Regions from separate parts of the Lysinibacillus sp. GW823-FHT02G10 genome, predicted to be linked through region 2. Evidence: riboswitches for the same ligand, from Rfam matches in the RefSeq annotation. Region 2 holds a riboswitch; each other region holds the start of a gene.
The links. Region 2 has a riboswitch for S-adenosylmethionine ahead of AC1RFD_RS20260 (bifunctional homocysteine S-methyltransferase/methylenetetrahydrofolate reductase). Riboswitches for the same ligand answer to the same signal wherever they lie in the genome.
Positions count from the first base shown of each region.

Region 1 (4,216 bases), on a different contig from region 2:
GAAGTGATACATCGCTTGTTCTTTTGTTAATTTACTGATTGGAGGTAACACGCCAAATGCATCAGCTGTTAGGAAGATGATTGTTTTTGGATGACCTGCAACAGAAGGATCAACGATATTTTCGATGTATTGGATTGGATAAGCTACACGTGTATTTTCTGTTAGTGAACCATCATCATAGTCACAAATACGAGTTTCTGGATCAACAGCTACGTTTTCTAATACAGAGCCGAAGCGGATTGCATTGTAGATTTCTGGTTCTTTTTCAGCAGAAAGGTTGATTGTTTTTGCATAGCAGCCACCCTCAATGTTGAATACACCATTATCAGACCAACCGTGTTCATCGTCACCGATTAGCTTACGATCAGGATCAGCTGATAACGTCGTTTTACCAGTACCAGATAGACCGAAGAATAACGCTACATCGCCAGCTTCACCAACGTTTGCTGAGCAGTGCATTGAAAGAATACCTTGTTGTGGTAATAAGTAGTTCATGATACCAAAGATAGATTTTTTCATTTCACCAGCATATTCTGTACCACCAATTAAAATAATTTTCTTTTCAAGTGATACGATGATGAATGTTTCAGAAGCAGTACCATCAACCGCAGGATCTGCTTTAAAGTTAGGAGCTGAGATGACAGTGAAGTCGGCAACATGAGAAGCTAATTCATCTGCTGTTGGACGGATAAATAATTGATGAGCAAAAAGATTGTGCCATGCGTATTCATTGATAACTTGAATGCTTAATTGTGAGTCTTTGTCAGCACCTGCAAAGCCTTTGAATACGAATAACTCGTCACGTTCTTTTAAATATTTTATTACTTTTACATATAGGTTATCGAACACTTCAGAAGAAATCGGTTGGTTGACTTTACCCCAGTCAATTTGATCTTTTGTGCTTTCTTCTTCTACCGTATATTTATCTTTAGGTGAACGACCAGTGTATTTGCCAGTTTCTGCACGAACTGCGCCATCTACTGTTAACATTGCTTCACCACGAGATGTAGCTTTTTCTGCTAATTGTGGTACTGAAAGTTGAACATTTATGTTACCGCCGTTTAATAATTCCTTCAGTTCGTTTGCAATTTCTACTGAATTCATCGATTAAATACCATCCTTTTTTATAGTATTCCCTTGATTTAGAGGGATTTTTTCTTAATTTCAAAAATAGTATAACACAATTGCTTAAATAATCTATACTAATTAAGAAATTATTTTAGAGTTTTTACCACTTTTCAATAAACTGACAAAAAATAATGTTTTTCGAGTAGAATACCATCAATCCTACTGTAATTAGGCACGAAAATTGAGCCACACATATGTTACCACAAGTAGCTAGGTATGTTGTAGGGATTAATTTGCTTCTATTTACATCATCATCCAAGTATGAAAAGTTTTTGTGTAATAAGTTCTTTCCTTTCTATACAGTAATACATAAGAAAATATTTGACAACGTTCGACCTTTTCAGTAACATGAGATTGAACGGATACTCTTATCCCGAGCTGGTGGAGGGTCAGGCCCTGTGAAACCCGGCAACCTGCATGAACTATTTCACGACATGCGTTGGTGCCAACCTGATGCAAGGGAACATCCCTTGAACGATAAGAGTGAAAGGTTACGCAGTCATTATTCCTTTCCTCATGTAAAGTAACGTGAGAAAAGGATTTTTTTATTGCTATAAATCAATGTAAAGGTAAGTATATGTAGTTCTTTCCTTATTATAATGACGGATCTTTCGAAATCCTCGTGTTAAAAGCAGCAGTAACGGCTTGAGAGTTCAATCCTTAGGAGCGGACTTGACATGGGTAATGAGTACCGTATTCATACACAACTACTTATTGTAAGAGTATTTAGGAGGAAAACCAAATGACAAACCGTCGACTGTTTACATCAGAGAGTGTAACAGAAGGACATCCAGATAAGATTTGTGACCAAATCTCGGATGCCATTTTAGATGCTATTTTAGCAGAAGATCCAAATGCACGTGTAGCGTGTGAAACAACTGTAACAACAGGATTAGTATTAGTAGCAGGAGAAATTACTACTTCTACTTATGTGGATATTAAAGGTATTGTTCGTGACACTGTAGCTGAAATTGGCTATACACGAGGTAAATATGGCTTTGATGCTGAGAACTTAGCGGTGCTTGTGGCAATTGGCGAACAATCACCTGATATAGCTCAAGGTGTTGATCAGGCATTAGAGGCACGTGAAGGCTCTATGACAGATGCTGATATAGAAGCAATTGGTGCTGGTGACCAAGGCTTAATGTTTGGCTATGCATGTAATGAAACACCAGAGCTAATGCCATTACCAATTAGCTTGGCACACAAATTAGCACGCCGTTTAACAGAAGTACGTAAATCAGGTGAACTTGCCTATTTACGTCCTGATGGTAAAACGCAAGTAACGATTGAATATGATGACAATAATGTACCGGTTCGCGTGGATACAATTGTTATTTCAACACAGCATGATGAAGAAGCAACACTTGAACAAATTCAAGCAGATTTAAAAGAATTTGTTATTGCACCAGTTGTACCGAGTGAATTATTAGATGCTAATACGAAATACTTCATCAATCCAACTGGCCGTTTTGTAATTGGTGGGCCAAAAGGTGATGCTGGATTAACAGGACGTAAAATCATTGTTGATACATACGGTGGTTATGCACGTCACGGTGGTGGTGCCTTCTCAGGTAAGGATGCAACCAAGGTAGACCGTTCGGCGGCATATGCAGCACGTTATGTAGCAAAAAACATCGTAGCAGCTGGCTTAGCAGAGCGTGCTGAAGTGCAACTTGCCTATGCGATTGGCGTTGCTCAGCCTGTTTCCATTGCTGTCGATACATTTGGCACAGGTAGAGTGAAAGAAAGCGAGATCGTTGAATGGGTACGCGAGTTATTCGATTTACGCCCAGCAGGTATCATTAAAATGCTTGATCTTCGTCGTCCAATTTATAAACAAACTGCTGCGTATGGACATTTTGGTCGTACAGATTTAAATGTACCATGGGAGCAAATTGATAAAGCAGACGCGCTACGAGAAAAAGCACGTTTATAAACTATTGAACTAAAGTAATGAAGTCATTAGAAAATTATTCTGATGTATTAATAAGCAAAGGGGCAACATTGCTCCTTTTGTTTTTTTTACAAAAATACCTCGCTAGGATTCGTGAACATATTCGGTACACGAAAACGCGAGGGATTTTTTCGTTAGTATTGATTTTTTGTGTAGGTTATTTATTTCTGAAGTGATTTATAATATTGACCTTTTTCTGCGTATTCTCGTACGATGCGTTCCATATCCTCTTTATCTTCAGCATTTAATTCTCGGACAACTTTTGCTGGACGACCTAATGCTAAACTATTTGGAGGAATGACTTTACCAGGAGGTACTAGGCTTCCAGCTCCAATAAATGCACCTTCTCCAATCTCAGCTCCGTCTAAAATAATGGATCCCATACCAATTAAGGCATTTTTGCGAATTGTACAACTATGTAAAGTGACTTGGTGTCCAACTGTTACCTCATCTTCAATAATGAGCGGATATTTTGGGCTTTGGTGTAAACAGCAAAGATCCTGGATACTGACACGTTTACCAATAATCGTTGGGGAAACATCACCACGAATAACCGTATTAAACCAAATAGTTGTTTCGGCGCCAATTGTTACGTCGCCCGTAACAGTTGCGTAATCAGCAATGAAAACAGACGGATCGATCTTTGGCGTTTTATCTTTAAATGGATAAATCATGAAAATCGCCTCTTTTCTTTCTATAATGTAGTATTATCGTATCAAATACGCAACTTTATGGAAATATAAAATTAAAATGTGCTATTTATTTCGATATAATCAAAGTGTAATCATTTTTTAGGAGGACTATGTAATGTGGAAATGGGAAGCTGATGGACAAGCAAAAGCTGTGATTGCTATTCTTCATGGTGCTTATGAAAATCACCGTTGGTATGCATGGCTGATAGAGAAATTAAGATTAGAAGGCTTCCACATAGTCATGGGAGATTTACCGAATCATGGAGGTAATGCAAGGTTTGCTCGAGTCCATGATGAAGACTTCAAATTGTACAATAAGTATACAAGAAACCTGATTGAAAATGCTTTTTCATATAATTTACCAACCTTTGTAATAGGGCATGGACTAGGTGCAACATTAATCCTCCATACACTGCAAAAGAGACAATATGAATGTGCA
Region 1 is NZ_JBXAJI010000002.1:466,131-470,346, reverse strand. It holds gene pckA (phosphoenolpyruvate carboxykinase (ATP)) at 1-1,104, opposite strand, end outside; SAM riboswitch class I at 1,494-1,612, shown strand; gene metK (methionine adenosyltransferase) at 1,871-3,067, shown strand; gene AC1RFD_RS12140 (gamma carbonic anhydrase) at 3,247-3,759, opposite strand; gene AC1RFD_RS12135 (alpha/beta hydrolase) at 3,893-4,216, shown strand, end outside.
Region 1: linked by a shared signal. The riboswitch ahead of metK (methionine adenosyltransferase) and the one ahead of AC1RFD_RS20260 (bifunctional homocysteine S-methyltransferase/methylenetetrahydrofolate reductase) in region 2 are both predicted to bind S-adenosylmethionine.

Region 2 (4,216 bases):
AATAACGATCCACTGCTTGGCGAGCAATTTCCACTGCACGCTTATTAATTACTTCTGCTTTTGTGCCAAGATCATATTCATTTAACACAAGAGGCGTCCCACCAAATGTATTTGTACAAATAATATCTGCGCCTGCCTCTAAGTATTTATGGTGAATTTTTTCAATAACATCTGGTCTAGTAAGCACAAGATTTTCATTACAGCCATCAAGTTCCTCGCCACCAAAATCCTCTGCTGATAAATTTTCATTTTGTAGCATTGTTCCCATTGCGCCATCAAGAATTAAAATACGTTTCTCTAGTTGCTCTTCAATCGAGTGCTTAGCCATGTATACTTACTCCTTTTTTCTGTTCATCCAATTGCTCTATATATTTCATCAACTCTAGTGTCACATCGTAACGTAAAAATGGTGTAATAAGGTAAATCCCATTGAAATATTGCGTAGCCACTTCTACTAATTCTTTGGCAATAGCAATCCCTTCCAATGTTGCCCTTTCTTTATCTTCTCCACATGCTTTCATTCTTGTTAAGGCATCTTCAGATAATTTGATACCTGGCACTTCATGATGTAAAAATTCAGCGCTTTTATAACTCGTAACAGGCATAATACCGATGTAAATTGGAGCTTGTAAATGCTTTGTTGCCTCATAAATCTCTACAATTTTCTCTTTCGTATATACTGGTTGAGAAATGAAGTAGTCTGCCCCATGCTCAATTTTCTTCTCCAAGCGTGTCACAGCACGATCTAACACACGGACGTTTGGATTAAATGCAGCAGCAACTGAGAAATTTGCTTTTTTACGAAGTGGCTTACCTGAGAAAGAGACCCCTTCATTTAATTGCTTAATTAATTGGATTAGCTCCATGGAAGATACATCATAAACACTTGTCGCACCTGGGAAATCTCCTACTTTCGTTGGATCACCCGTAACGGCCAACACATCATGAATACCTAAAGCATTTAACCCCATTAAATGAGATTGTAGACCAATTAAATTACGGTCTCGACATGTAATATGAGTTAGTGGGCGTACACCATGTGAGCTCTTCAACAATGCGCCCATTGCAATATTGCTAATACGTGGAGAGGCCAATGAATTGTCTGCCATCATAACTACATCTGCACCTGCATCATATAATTGCTTTGCTCCTTCAAGGAACCCATCAATCTCTAAATGTCTAGGCGTATCCAACTCTACTATGACAGAACGTTCACGTTTAACTTTTTCATGAAGAGGCTCATACTTTGTTGGCTCCGCTTCCCGAACAATCTCAATCTTTTTAGGCTTCGCAAGCTTCTCCTGAACCGGTGATAACTCTTCTAAATACTTCTTTGCTGCTGCAATATGTTTGGGTGTTGTACCACAGCAGCCCCCTATTAAACGTACACCTTGATCACGCAATTCAACAGCCGCTCGACCAAAATAATCAGCTTCTGATTCATAAACGACACGCCCATCCTCTAAGTCCAGAAGTGATGCATTTGGATAGGCCGACATAAATGCCTTATTAGGAAGTTCTACACCTTCAAATGCCTGAATTGTATGGTGTGGACCTAGTCGACAATTGACACCAACAATATCAGCACCTAGGGCTTCAAGCTCATGGAGAGCATTATTTAAAGACATCCCATTTTGTAGAACACCGGGCTCATGCATAGAAACTTGTGCAATAATCGGCAATTTTGTTTTTTCTCGTAGCATCTTTAAGGTTGCTGTTAATTCTTCAAAATCATAATAAGTTTCAAGTAAAAGGCCATCTGGATTCCCTGCAAGTAAGACGCTTGCTTGTTCTTCAATAGTCGCTAATATTTCATCCAAGGTTGCATCACTTTTACGAATTCCCCGAATACCACCAATTGTTCCTAAAACAAATTGACCGCCATCAGCCGCTGCTCGTTTTGCGATGGTGATAGCAGCTTCATTAAATTGTTGGACACGTGATTCCAATCCATAGCGAGCTAATTTAATGGCATTTGCACCGTACGTATTCGTTTGAATGATGTCAGCACCAGCCGCAATATATTCTCTATGAATCTTTTCAATTAACTCGGGTCTCTGAACATTCATTTCCTCATGGCAATACTCCAATCCATAGCCATATAGCACTGTGCCTATTGCACCGTCTGCCGTCAATACATGCGTTTTTAACCTTTCAAGCAATCCCATAAAATTAGCCTCTCTTCCTATGTCTCTATATAATAAAAAGCCTTCTTTCATAAAAAAAGAAGGCTTTAACGATTCATCATTGTTGTTCCTTCTCATCTTCGACTCAACGGTCTTCTGGATTTAGCACCTGACAATAAAGTTGGTTGCTGAAGCTTCAATGGGCCAGTCCCTCTGCTTCTCTTGATAAGAATTAAGTATGAATTTTTTAAATAATTAAAAGAATCATATCGTTTACTGACGAATGAGTCAAGACTATTTCACATAACAAAGTTTTTTTCCACTTAAAACCTTAGAAATTGGCAAGTTCCTTTGCAAGCTCTTCACCAATTTTTTTCCCGTTTTGAATGCAAGCACCAATACCTACGCCAAAATACGAGCACCCTGCAATCGATAAATTAGGATATTTCTCATGTAATTCTTGTAGTAATCCTTGTAATGCTTCACGATGCGCTAGATCATATTTAGGCATTTGATCAATCCATTTTGTTACATTCACAACGGTTGGCTGCTCCTCTATTCCTAGGCTCTTTCTCACATCTTCTAAAGCAACTGCTGCCAATTCTTCATCCGTCATGGCGCGTAGTTGCTCATAGGCTGGATTGATGCTCTTATAAAAGAGTCGCACAAGTAATTTATTTTCTTTCGATGTATGCTTCCATTTACGACTAGTCCAAGTTGCCGCATTACAAGTTACGTCTGAATTATGGGAAACAATATAGCCCGTTCCATCTGCTGGCAATTTAGCGTCTGGCACATCAAAACCTAAATAGATAGTAATCGCTGACGCTGTCGTAAATTGGTCAAAATAGCGGTTTAAAGATTCATCCTGTAGCAGATTTTGTACAGTATCGTTCGGTAATGCTAAAACGACATAATCTGACTCAATAATTTCACCATTAGCTAAGGAAATTGTGTAGTTCTTATCTTGTTTTTGAACATTTAGTGTAGTAACACCCTTGATAATTTCTACATCGGATAAGGTTTGTTCAAGTCGATCAATTAAAGAAGATAAACCATTTTTAAAGGATATAAATTTTTTGTTCGCTGCTTTAACAAATTGCTCACGATTCGCATCAAAGCCTTTAATAATACTTCCAAAATCATTCTTATAATCAATTAAATACGGTAAAGTAGAGCCAATAGAAAGCTGATGTAAATCTCCCGAATAAACACCTGCAAGGACTGGTGCAATTTGGTTTTTCACCAGTTCCTCTCCTAAATAGTAAGTTAAAAATTCACCAATTGAACTTTCCTTTGTGAAGCCATTGTTTGGCAATGTTAAATCCTTCAACGCTTCTTTTTTTCCCTGCTCGGAAATAAGTGTACTTTCCTCTAAGGATGCTACACTCATCGGTATTCCGAAAGTTGAATCTGCCGGAATAGCATGTAACTCATTATTCGTATAAATATAAGAAATACCTGTTTCGTTGTAAACTAATTCCGCCTCAAAATCAAGCTCCTGCACGAGTTCCATAACGCCTTGATGACGGGCTACAATAGAATCAGCACCCGTTTCCATGATGAAACCTTGTTCATGTGCTGAATATAATTTGCCTCCTAAATATGTATTTTTTTCTATAAGCACTAGACGAACATTTAAATTATGTTCCTTCACTTGACGTTGCAAATAATGCATTGTACATAGTCCTGTAATACCGCCGCCTAAAACAACAACTGTTTTCATCATAACCGCCCCTATTATTCATTCTTTCTACAGTATAATCCTTTTTTCATTGAAAATTACGTAAACCCTTTACAAATTTAGCAAAAATAGAGCTATTTCATCAGTGAAATAGCTCTTACTTTCTGAATCTCTATAAAATTGATCCTCTATAGCGATAACTTCACAACAAACATTTAAATAGGTACTATAGTGTTTATTACGTCTAAAAATATGAAAAATAGAATGTAAATGTTAGTAGTCTATCCTTTTAAATTTTGCGCAAAGCTCGCTAATTTTTCAGCTGAATTTGTTACCTCAGTAAATGAAGTGCCTAATTCACTTAATATGCCTACAATTGCTTGTATTTTTGTTGCCATACACTCAT
Region 2 is NZ_JBXAJI010000010.1:28,222-32,437, forward strand. It holds gene metH (methionine synthase) at 1-328, opposite strand, end outside; gene AC1RFD_RS20260 (bifunctional homocysteine S-methyltransferase/methylenetetrahydrofolate reductase) at 321-2,168, opposite strand; SAM riboswitch class I at 2,258-2,358, opposite strand; gene AC1RFD_RS20265 (protoporphyrinogen oxidase) at 2,458-3,852, opposite strand; gene AC1RFD_RS20270 (globin-coupled sensor protein) at 4,092-4,216, opposite strand, start outside.

Region 3 (4,216 bases), on a different contig from region 2:
CGGAATAACCCCTTTTTCTTGCTAGCGTTTATCAATTTTCTCGGTAATTAAATCACCAATCCATTGAATAATAAATACGACTACTAAGATCAAAATAGTTGCCATTAATGTCACATCTTGGCGATTTCGCTGGAAGCCGTCTAAGAAAGCTAAGTTACCAAGACCACCTGCACCAATAATTCCTGCCATCGCTGTATATCCTACAAGAGCAACAGCCGTTACAGTGATACCAGAAATCAAAGCTGGTAATGATTCAGGAACCAATACTTTCCAAATAATCGTAGAAGTTTTTGCTCCCATTGAACGGGCTGCTTCAATCACACCTTTATCAATTTCACGTAACGCAATTAATACCATACGAGCATAAAACGGTGCTGCACCGATAATTAAAGCAGGTAACGCCGCATTGGCACCGCGAATTGTACCTAGTAAAAACTTCGTAAATGGAATTAATAAAATAATTAATACGATAAATGGAATGGAACGGAAAATATTAACGAGTGATCCTGTTAAAAAGTTAACGATTTTATTTGCCCATAACTGATTGGGGCTAGTTAAAAATAGAACAATACCAATGACTAACCCAAGAATAAATGTCACAACCGTTGATATAGCTGTCATGTATAAAGTTTCATACGTAGCTTGCCACATATTTTCCCAGTCTACATTCGGAAAGAGATTAGTTAGCATTTTCAATCACCTCCGTCTGTACTTCCACTGTATTTAAATAACGAAGGGCTTCAGTGACGTTTGTCTGAGAGCCATCAATTTGCACAATCAATGTACCATATGCACCATTTTTTGTTTGCGAAATATTTCCGTGAACAATACTTACTTCTACATCAAATTGTTTCACAAGATGTGAGATGACAGGCTGTTCTGTTTTTTCACCAACAAAAATCAATTTGACAAGTTGTCCAGTTGGATAGTTTGTTTTAATTTGTGCTACCGTATCCTGTGTTTCCTTAGTGTCTGTAATTTGAGATACAAACTTCTTAGTAATAGCCGCCTGTGGGGCTTGGAAGACTTGTAATACCTCACCACGTTCCACAATTTCGCCTGCCTCCATCACCGCTACACGATGACAAATTTTGCGGATGACATGCATTTCGTGGGTAATCAGGACGATTGTTAAGCCTAAGCGTTCATTTATATCTACGAGTAAATCAAGAATGGCATCCGTTGTTTCAGGGTCGAGTGCGGATGTCGCCTCATCACATAGTAAAACCTCTGGATTATTCGCTAATGCACGTGCAATTCCTACACGCTGCTTTTGTCCCCCAGAAAGCTGGGATGGATATGCCTTATCGCGCCCTTCTAAGCCTACAAGGGCAATTAATTCCTTCACACGCGCTTCACGTTGAGCCTTTGGGAAGCCTGCGATTTCTAAAGGGAATGCAATATTTTCGGCAACTGTTCTTGACCAAAGTAAATTAAAATGCTGGAAAATCATACTTACCTTTTGTCTAGCTGCTCTAAGTTTTTGCCCTTTTATCGATGAAAATTCTTGATTGTTCACCGTTACTGTTCCTGCTGTCGGTTTCTCTAAACCGTTTAATAAACGAATCATGGTACTTTTACCAGCACCACTATAGCCGATAATGCCAAAAATTTCACCTTTATTAATAGTAAGGTTGACGTCTTTGACTGCCGTTAATTCGCCATTTGCTGTTTTGTATTTCTTTGTAATATTTTGAAGCTGGATCATAGCGAATACTCCTTTTCTCATATAGAAAACCCCTTCACTCACAGACAAGTAGAAGGGGTCACGTATGATACGTTAAACCGTTCTCTCATCTTTCAAAGAAAAATCTTTGGGTGATTTGGCACCTTTTCACATTGTGATGGTTGCCGGGCTTCATAGGGCACTTCCCTCCGCCACTCTTCATAAGAGTTCGATATATTTAATGTTTTAGTAATATATTTGATACTTTACCACGCTAGTAAAGTTCAGTCAATTGATTTTTTTAACAATTCATATAAAAATGGTACGGATTGAAAAGCATAAATCTTTTCTGTCACTTTTCCGCCATCACTGATGAGTAGACATGGAACACTTTCAATTTGATGCTCATAAGCTATGTGTTCCAAAAAGTTGATATTTGCTTTACCAATTTGTAGCTGTGGCAGTAATTGCTCAATAATGGACATCATTTTAGATGCCACTGCACACGTTCCACACATCGGTGTATATAAATAAAATGCAGTTTTCTCTCCCGACTGTTTAGCCGCTTCCCACTGCTCTATTGACCATTCTTCCATTTACTCACGCAACCTTACAAAATATATTCATTATGGATTGAAAAATGTGCACGCAGTAAGATCATTGCTAGCACTTTTCTTGGTGTCGTTTCTACTTCCTTGTATGTTGGCATTGTGCGCAGATGCTCAGCCTCTGGATAATGTCTGTCCATTAATGCACGTAGCTTATCACCAGAAGTATCTGCATCAAAAAAAGTAAATAGCTCACAGCCCTCATAGGGATCCAGTAGTTCTTCTAATTGATGCACACCAATTGTACCATTCGTACATAGTATTGTAACATTCTCATTCAAAATAGGCTCAATTTGTAGCTTATCTGAGCGCCCTTCTACTATCAAGCATTTTCCCTCGAACATTACGCCACCTCCATTTAGAGATCCCCACTTATAAGTCATTATATAACAAAAAACGCCGGTAGTTTCCGACGTTTTTCGATTATGGCTTGTCTTATTCAGCGATCATTTCTTCGTATTGCTCTGCTGTCATTAGTTTCTCAACTTCTGATGCGTCAGCAGGCTCAACAACGATCATCCATGCTTTTTCATATGGTGATTCATTAACGAATTCTGGGCTATCTTCTAAATCTGCATTTACTTCAACTACAGTACCTGAGATTGGTGCATATAATTCAGAAACAGTTTTTACTGATTCTACGCTACCGAATGGATCATCTGTTTTGATTTCGTCGCCAACTTGTGGAAGCTCAACGAATACGATATCTCCTAATTCAGATTGTGCGAAGTGAGTAATACCAATACGTACTTTTCCATCTTCTACTTTTACCCATTCATGTTCTTCAGAGTATCGTAAGTCTTTAGGTGTGCTCATGCAAAAAACCCCTCCATAAATATGTAATATATTCACTTTCAGTGTGCCATACTTCTCCTATAAATACAAGGTTTAATACGGTTATTTCCAAGCTTGCTCAAAATCTACTTCTTTAAAACCTAAAGTAACTTTTTTTCCATCTGTCACGATGGGACGTTTCATTAACATGCCATCTGAAGCAAGTAGCTCAAGCTGCTCATCCTCCGTCATTTCCGCTAACTTGTCCTTTAAGCCAAGCTCACGATATTTCATGCCTGAGGTATTAAAAAATTTCTTCAAAGGCTGTCCACTAGCTTGCCAAATAGCTGTTAGTTCTTCTTTAGTCGGAGGTTGCTCTGCGATATGTACCTCTTCATAGGAAACCTCATGCTCATTTAACCACTTCTGTGCCTTTTTACATGTTGTACATTTCGGATAATGGAAAAATTGAATCGTCATTACAATGCTCCTCTTCTGTCTTTTTCTGTAGTATACCATCATAGTTGTTTTCAATGGTGAACTTCACTCTTTTTTGTAAGTTTATCCACCAGTTGTGCAAATTTATCCGCTCCTTTTACGATTATCCATCTCATATAAAAAACCTAGCTATCTTTTGCAGATAGCTAGGTTAAATTTGCACTATTATACAATATATTTTTCAGCATCAATTAATTTAACGGAAGCCTCACGCTTCTTCGCAATTAAATTGTATGGATTATTACGCGTTAGCTTACGCAGTGCAGATAATGTCATACGGGCTGCATCGCCATCCGCTGAAGCAAGAATTGTGTCTTTTGCTTCTTTTTCGATTTCTGCGAATGCTTCTTGGCAGAAAATTTGTGTGTATAGCAATTTTTGATGTGCTTTTTCAGCACCGTCACGAGCAATTGCTTTTTCTGTACGTAAGACAGCTGATTCCATTGCAAATAATTGGTTAGCTATATTCGCAATGTTTACCAATACTTCTTGCTCTTGATCAAGCTTTGCACCAAAGCGTTGTGCTGCTAATCCTGCAGCTAATACAGCAATCTTCTTGGCATTTTTCACTAAATATTTTTCTTGTGCTAACGGCTCTGTACCGATATCCTCTGGCATTAGCATAAGCAGCTCTTGCTGTAAATTTTGGGCAACTTGTAATAATGGTAGC
Region 3 is NZ_JBXAJI010000004.1:80,748-84,963, forward strand. It holds gene AC1RFD_RS14405 (methionine ABC transporter permease) at 22-690, opposite strand; gene AC1RFD_RS14410 (methionine ABC transporter ATP-binding protein) at 680-1,708, opposite strand; SAM riboswitch class I at 1,791-1,894, opposite strand; gene AC1RFD_RS14415 (thioredoxin family protein) at 1,951-2,262, opposite strand; gene AC1RFD_RS14420 (toprim domain-containing protein) at 2,277-2,618, opposite strand; gene gcvH (glycine cleavage system protein GcvH) at 2,710-3,090, opposite strand; gene AC1RFD_RS14430 (arsenate reductase family protein) at 3,172-3,528, opposite strand; gene AC1RFD_RS14435 (acyl-CoA dehydrogenase FadE) at 3,712-4,216, opposite strand, start outside.
Region 3: linked by a shared signal. The riboswitch ahead of AC1RFD_RS14410 (methionine ABC transporter ATP-binding protein) and the one ahead of AC1RFD_RS20260 (bifunctional homocysteine S-methyltransferase/methylenetetrahydrofolate reductase) in region 2 are both predicted to bind S-adenosylmethionine.

Region 4 (4,216 bases), on a different contig from region 2:
TATCCTACGATATGGCGTACAGCTAGGCGTGCTAGAGGATACTCCCCATATAGAAGCGAAGGCACAAATGCTAGCCCTCGTCTATGATAATATCGGTAATTTCATGTTAACAGGCAACCAATTGAACTATAGGGCTATTTGGAAGGAGGCTGTACATAGCGTTATCCAAGGGGGCAAAGATGACAAAAAGAAATGATGATCGGCGCATTGAAGGTCTTGATTTTGCAAGAGCTCTCGCCATGCTTGGCATGTTCATTGTCAATTTTGGCGTCATAACAGGTTCTACAACGAATGGTTCAACATGGTTAATTGCCTTCCAACATCTTTTCGAGGGACGTGCTTCGGCCGTATTTGTCATGCTAGCAGGAATAGGGACAGCCTTAATGACTCGTCAGGCTAGAGAGAGTAAGGACCCAATCCTTCTTCGTCAAAATCGACTTACTTTGTGGAAGAGGGCGCTTTTGTTATTTACGATAGGGATAATTTTATATGCAATCGGCTGGACAGGAGATATATTACATTATTATGGCGTGTATATGTTTGTTGCTGCTTGGTTGATTGCCCAATCCAAGAAAATGATGATCTTCATAATCGGTGCCATCCTTATCCTTTCACAATGGCTTCAAATTCAATTTAGTTACCTTGCTGGTTGGCATCCAACATATGTGCTACTAGAGTATCTTGATTTTTGGACACCAGCAGGATTTATAAGAAATTTGATGTTTAATGGCTATCATCCACTATTCCCCTGGATTTGCTTCTTTCTGATAGGTATGGTAATGGGCACATTAGATTTAACAAATCATACATTAAGAAAAAACTTACTGGTGATAGGTTTATTGTTAGTCATCATGACTGAGACTTGTTCAACGTTATTCATTAAGATGACAACCATTCATTTATTAGATGTAGAGAGTGCATTGTATTTATTTGATACAGGACCGATTCCACCGAATATGATGTATGTCCTATCTAATTCGGCTTCGGCTATTGTCATCATTGTTGGCTCCATCTATCTTGTAGAGACATGTAAAAATAAAGTTATTCAATCTTTCATATTAACAGGACAAATGTCTTTAACGCATTATGTTGGCCATGTTGTTATAGGCATTGGAATACTAATTATTTGCCAAAAGCTGGAGAACCAAACACTTGCTTTTTCCATGCTGTATGCCTGCTGTTATTTTTTAGGATGTGTCGTTGTTTCTGTATGGTGGAGGACTAAACATCATCGAGGCCCACTTGAATTCATGATGAGGAAATGGAGCTTGTAATAAATTAATGGATTGCCATCTATTTCTCACTGACTAGGCATAAAATACTTTAGGTTTAGGGAGTCTTTTAATCTAAACGACATATTGCATAGTATTCAACTAGGTTTTCTAATATTTTGTATTGACATTCCTATAGCAGAATTATAGAATTATTTTCAAGAAACGCAGTACTCTTATCAAGAGAGGTGGAGGGACTTGGCCCAATGAAGCCTCGGCAACCGAACAACAGGTGCCAAATCCAACAGATGGTGTCTGAGAGATAGGAGGGGCTATCAATCAGTTTGATGCGTTGGCCTCTTTATGAACAATAAGGATAAAAAAGAAGGGGTGTATCGTATGGCTCAGTCAGTAAAAGTAGATGATAAGAAACTAGAGGCAATTGCGAAGGCGATTCAAAATCTTGAATTTGGTGAAGTGCATATTACGATTCAAGATGGTGTGATTGTGCAAATTAATAGGCTTGAAAAGCAGAGATTTCCGCAGAAAAAATAACAATGATTTCAGTAGAACTTATGTCAAACGGCCACCTATAAGCATGAAGGATTTCCTGTGCTTACAAGTGGCCCTTTTTTTGTGTAAAGACTAGCTATAAAAGCTTTTTGGTATGGGACCGATATGACGGCGATGATAAAGCAAAGGCTCTTTTTGAGCATTTGTAATGTCTACGACCTGCCCAATAAAAATGGTATGGTCGCCAGCATCGATTTGCTGAAATGTTTTACATTGTAAATTAGCTGCTGTATCATGTAAAATCGGTAGTCCTAAAGAGGAAGTTGACCATTTTGCTTGTGCAAAGCGATCAGGGATTTTACTGGCAAATAGTGTACATAAATGCTCTTGATCACTCGCTAAAATATTGACCGCAAAATTTGGCGCAGTCGTGAAATAAGGATGGAGCTGAGATTTTTTATCGAGTGACCACAAAATAAGGAGCGGGTCGATTGAAACAGATGCAAAGGAATTGACGGTTAAGCCAATCGGTTTTGTGTCATGACATGTCGTGACAACTGTTACGCCTGTAGGATAATTACCTAATGCCAATTTAAAAGCAGCTACTAAATCTGTCATTCAAATCACCTCTTTATGAAATTAGTGAACGGAGTTTGTAGGTAAACGAAACTTTTTTTCATATCCTACTAGTAACTCCTTTTCTTGAGTAAATTTTAAACTAATCAAACATACAGGTAAAGGTAATGGGGAAAGAAAGGGGAATGGCCATGACTTTATATTTTGATCATTTGGTTCATCAAGTGGAATCACCAGAAAATATAAAGGTTTTCTTCAATAAACGAAATGTCCATACAGTGAATGGTGGGCAGCACACGATGTGGGGGACTTATAATACGTTAAGCTACTTTGGCTTAAGCTATATTGAACAAATTGCTATCTATGATCGTGATTTATTTGAGCAAGCGGCACAATACCCATATTCCCTACATTATACGTTTAAACGTGATCAAGAGCGCCAGGGATTTTCTCGAATTGCTCTGCGCACAAAAAATATTGAGGAAGAGGGTCGACGCTTGCGAGCATTGGGCTATGAAGTATATGGACCAGATGCATGTAGCAGAACAAGACCAGATGGCACTGTGGTAGAATGGAAGCTACTGCATTTTGGTAAGCCAGATCTGCCAATTGATTTTCCATTTTTGATTGAATGGGCGGAGGAAGATGAAGAACGTTTGGTTCAATTAAAGGCAAGTGGTGCCATTGATGTCAAACAGGCTATAACGATGGAATCCGTCCAATTCTACGTCAAGGACATGCAGGCAACAGTTAAGCTGTGGCAAGAGGTGTTACAGCTACCAGTGCCTACGCAATATGAGCAGTATTTGTCACTACAGCTACCGAATATGCGCTTAGATTTCTATGAGGAAGAGAGCGCGATGACAATTACACTTGGTCATGTCAAAGAGGGACCATTTGGTGTGACATTAAAGGATCCTAAACGAACAAAGGAAACTTTAGTTTGCCCTGGTGCTTTTTATTGGATAAATCGATAAGGAGAAAAGGCTGGGCCATAACTAACTGGGACCTTCATTAAGCCGAATAATCTTTAAATTAACAAACATGATAACTAGAAAAACCGAACTATTCCGAAACACTTCGTAAGCGTTTTAGTGGATAGCTCGGTATTTTTATGGGCTGAAACAATTTTGCTCCCGCCTTTTTACATAAGTATTGAAAAACAAAACCATCAATAGAATTTCTGATGCTGGCTACTTGCTTTCTTGTGGATTTAGCGTTACAGAGGAGACCCTGGAGCGAAATCACCCCCTCACCTTGCTAAAATTTTAGCTAGTGACATGATCTTTAATTCAACAATATGGAAAAATCCACTTCATCAAAAAAGTGGATTTTCGTTGCCAATTATTATTCAATTGTCATTTTTTTCGGTGTTTCTGTACCTGTATACCAATCAAATTCAATTTCAAATGAATGCTTGTCGCCCTTTTTTGTATAGGAGTATTCGATTTTGAGCTGTTCACTTGGGCTGACAACTGTTGGCTCTGTGTCTTGAACAAAAGTGAATTCACCATTTTCTTTAAGCTTTTTTGCAATCGTTTCCAGTGTTGCTGCAAATTCTGCTACACTTTGTCGTTCTTTATGCTTCAAAATAACTTCAGTCATGGGTTTATTTTGTTTTTGCATCGAAATCCCTCCTTACGTTTTGTTACTTCTATTATAACATGGAGGGGGCATTCAGCTTATAAAACAATACAAAAAGCGGATGAAGGAAACGATGCATTTCCTAATCCGCTGCTAATCTGGAACTACACGGATAGTCCCATTACGCTTATAGTTTTACAACATTTGATGCTTGGGGTCCACGATTGCCTTCCACAACATCAAATGAAACCTTTTGACCTTCTTCAAGTGTACGGAAGCCTTCCTCCTGGATGCCCGTAAAATGAACAAATACATCTTCGCCATCATCACAT
Region 4 is NZ_JBXAJI010000001.1:617,498-621,713, forward strand. It holds gene AC1RFD_RS03065 (TetR/AcrR family transcriptional regulator) at 1-196, shown strand, start outside; gene AC1RFD_RS03070 (DUF418 domain-containing protein) at 180-1,274, shown strand; SAM riboswitch class I at 1,445-1,540, shown strand; gene AC1RFD_RS03075 (YezD family protein) at 1,611-1,766, shown strand; gene AC1RFD_RS03080 (flavin reductase family protein) at 1,857-2,342, opposite strand; gene AC1RFD_RS03085 (VOC family protein) at 2,492-3,277, shown strand; gene AC1RFD_RS03090 (amphi-Trp domain-containing protein) at 3,648-3,926, opposite strand; gene AC1RFD_RS03095 (cold-shock protein) at 4,072-4,216, opposite strand, start outside.
Region 4: linked by a shared signal. The riboswitch ahead of AC1RFD_RS03075 (YezD family protein) and the one ahead of AC1RFD_RS20260 (bifunctional homocysteine S-methyltransferase/methylenetetrahydrofolate reductase) in region 2 are both predicted to bind S-adenosylmethionine.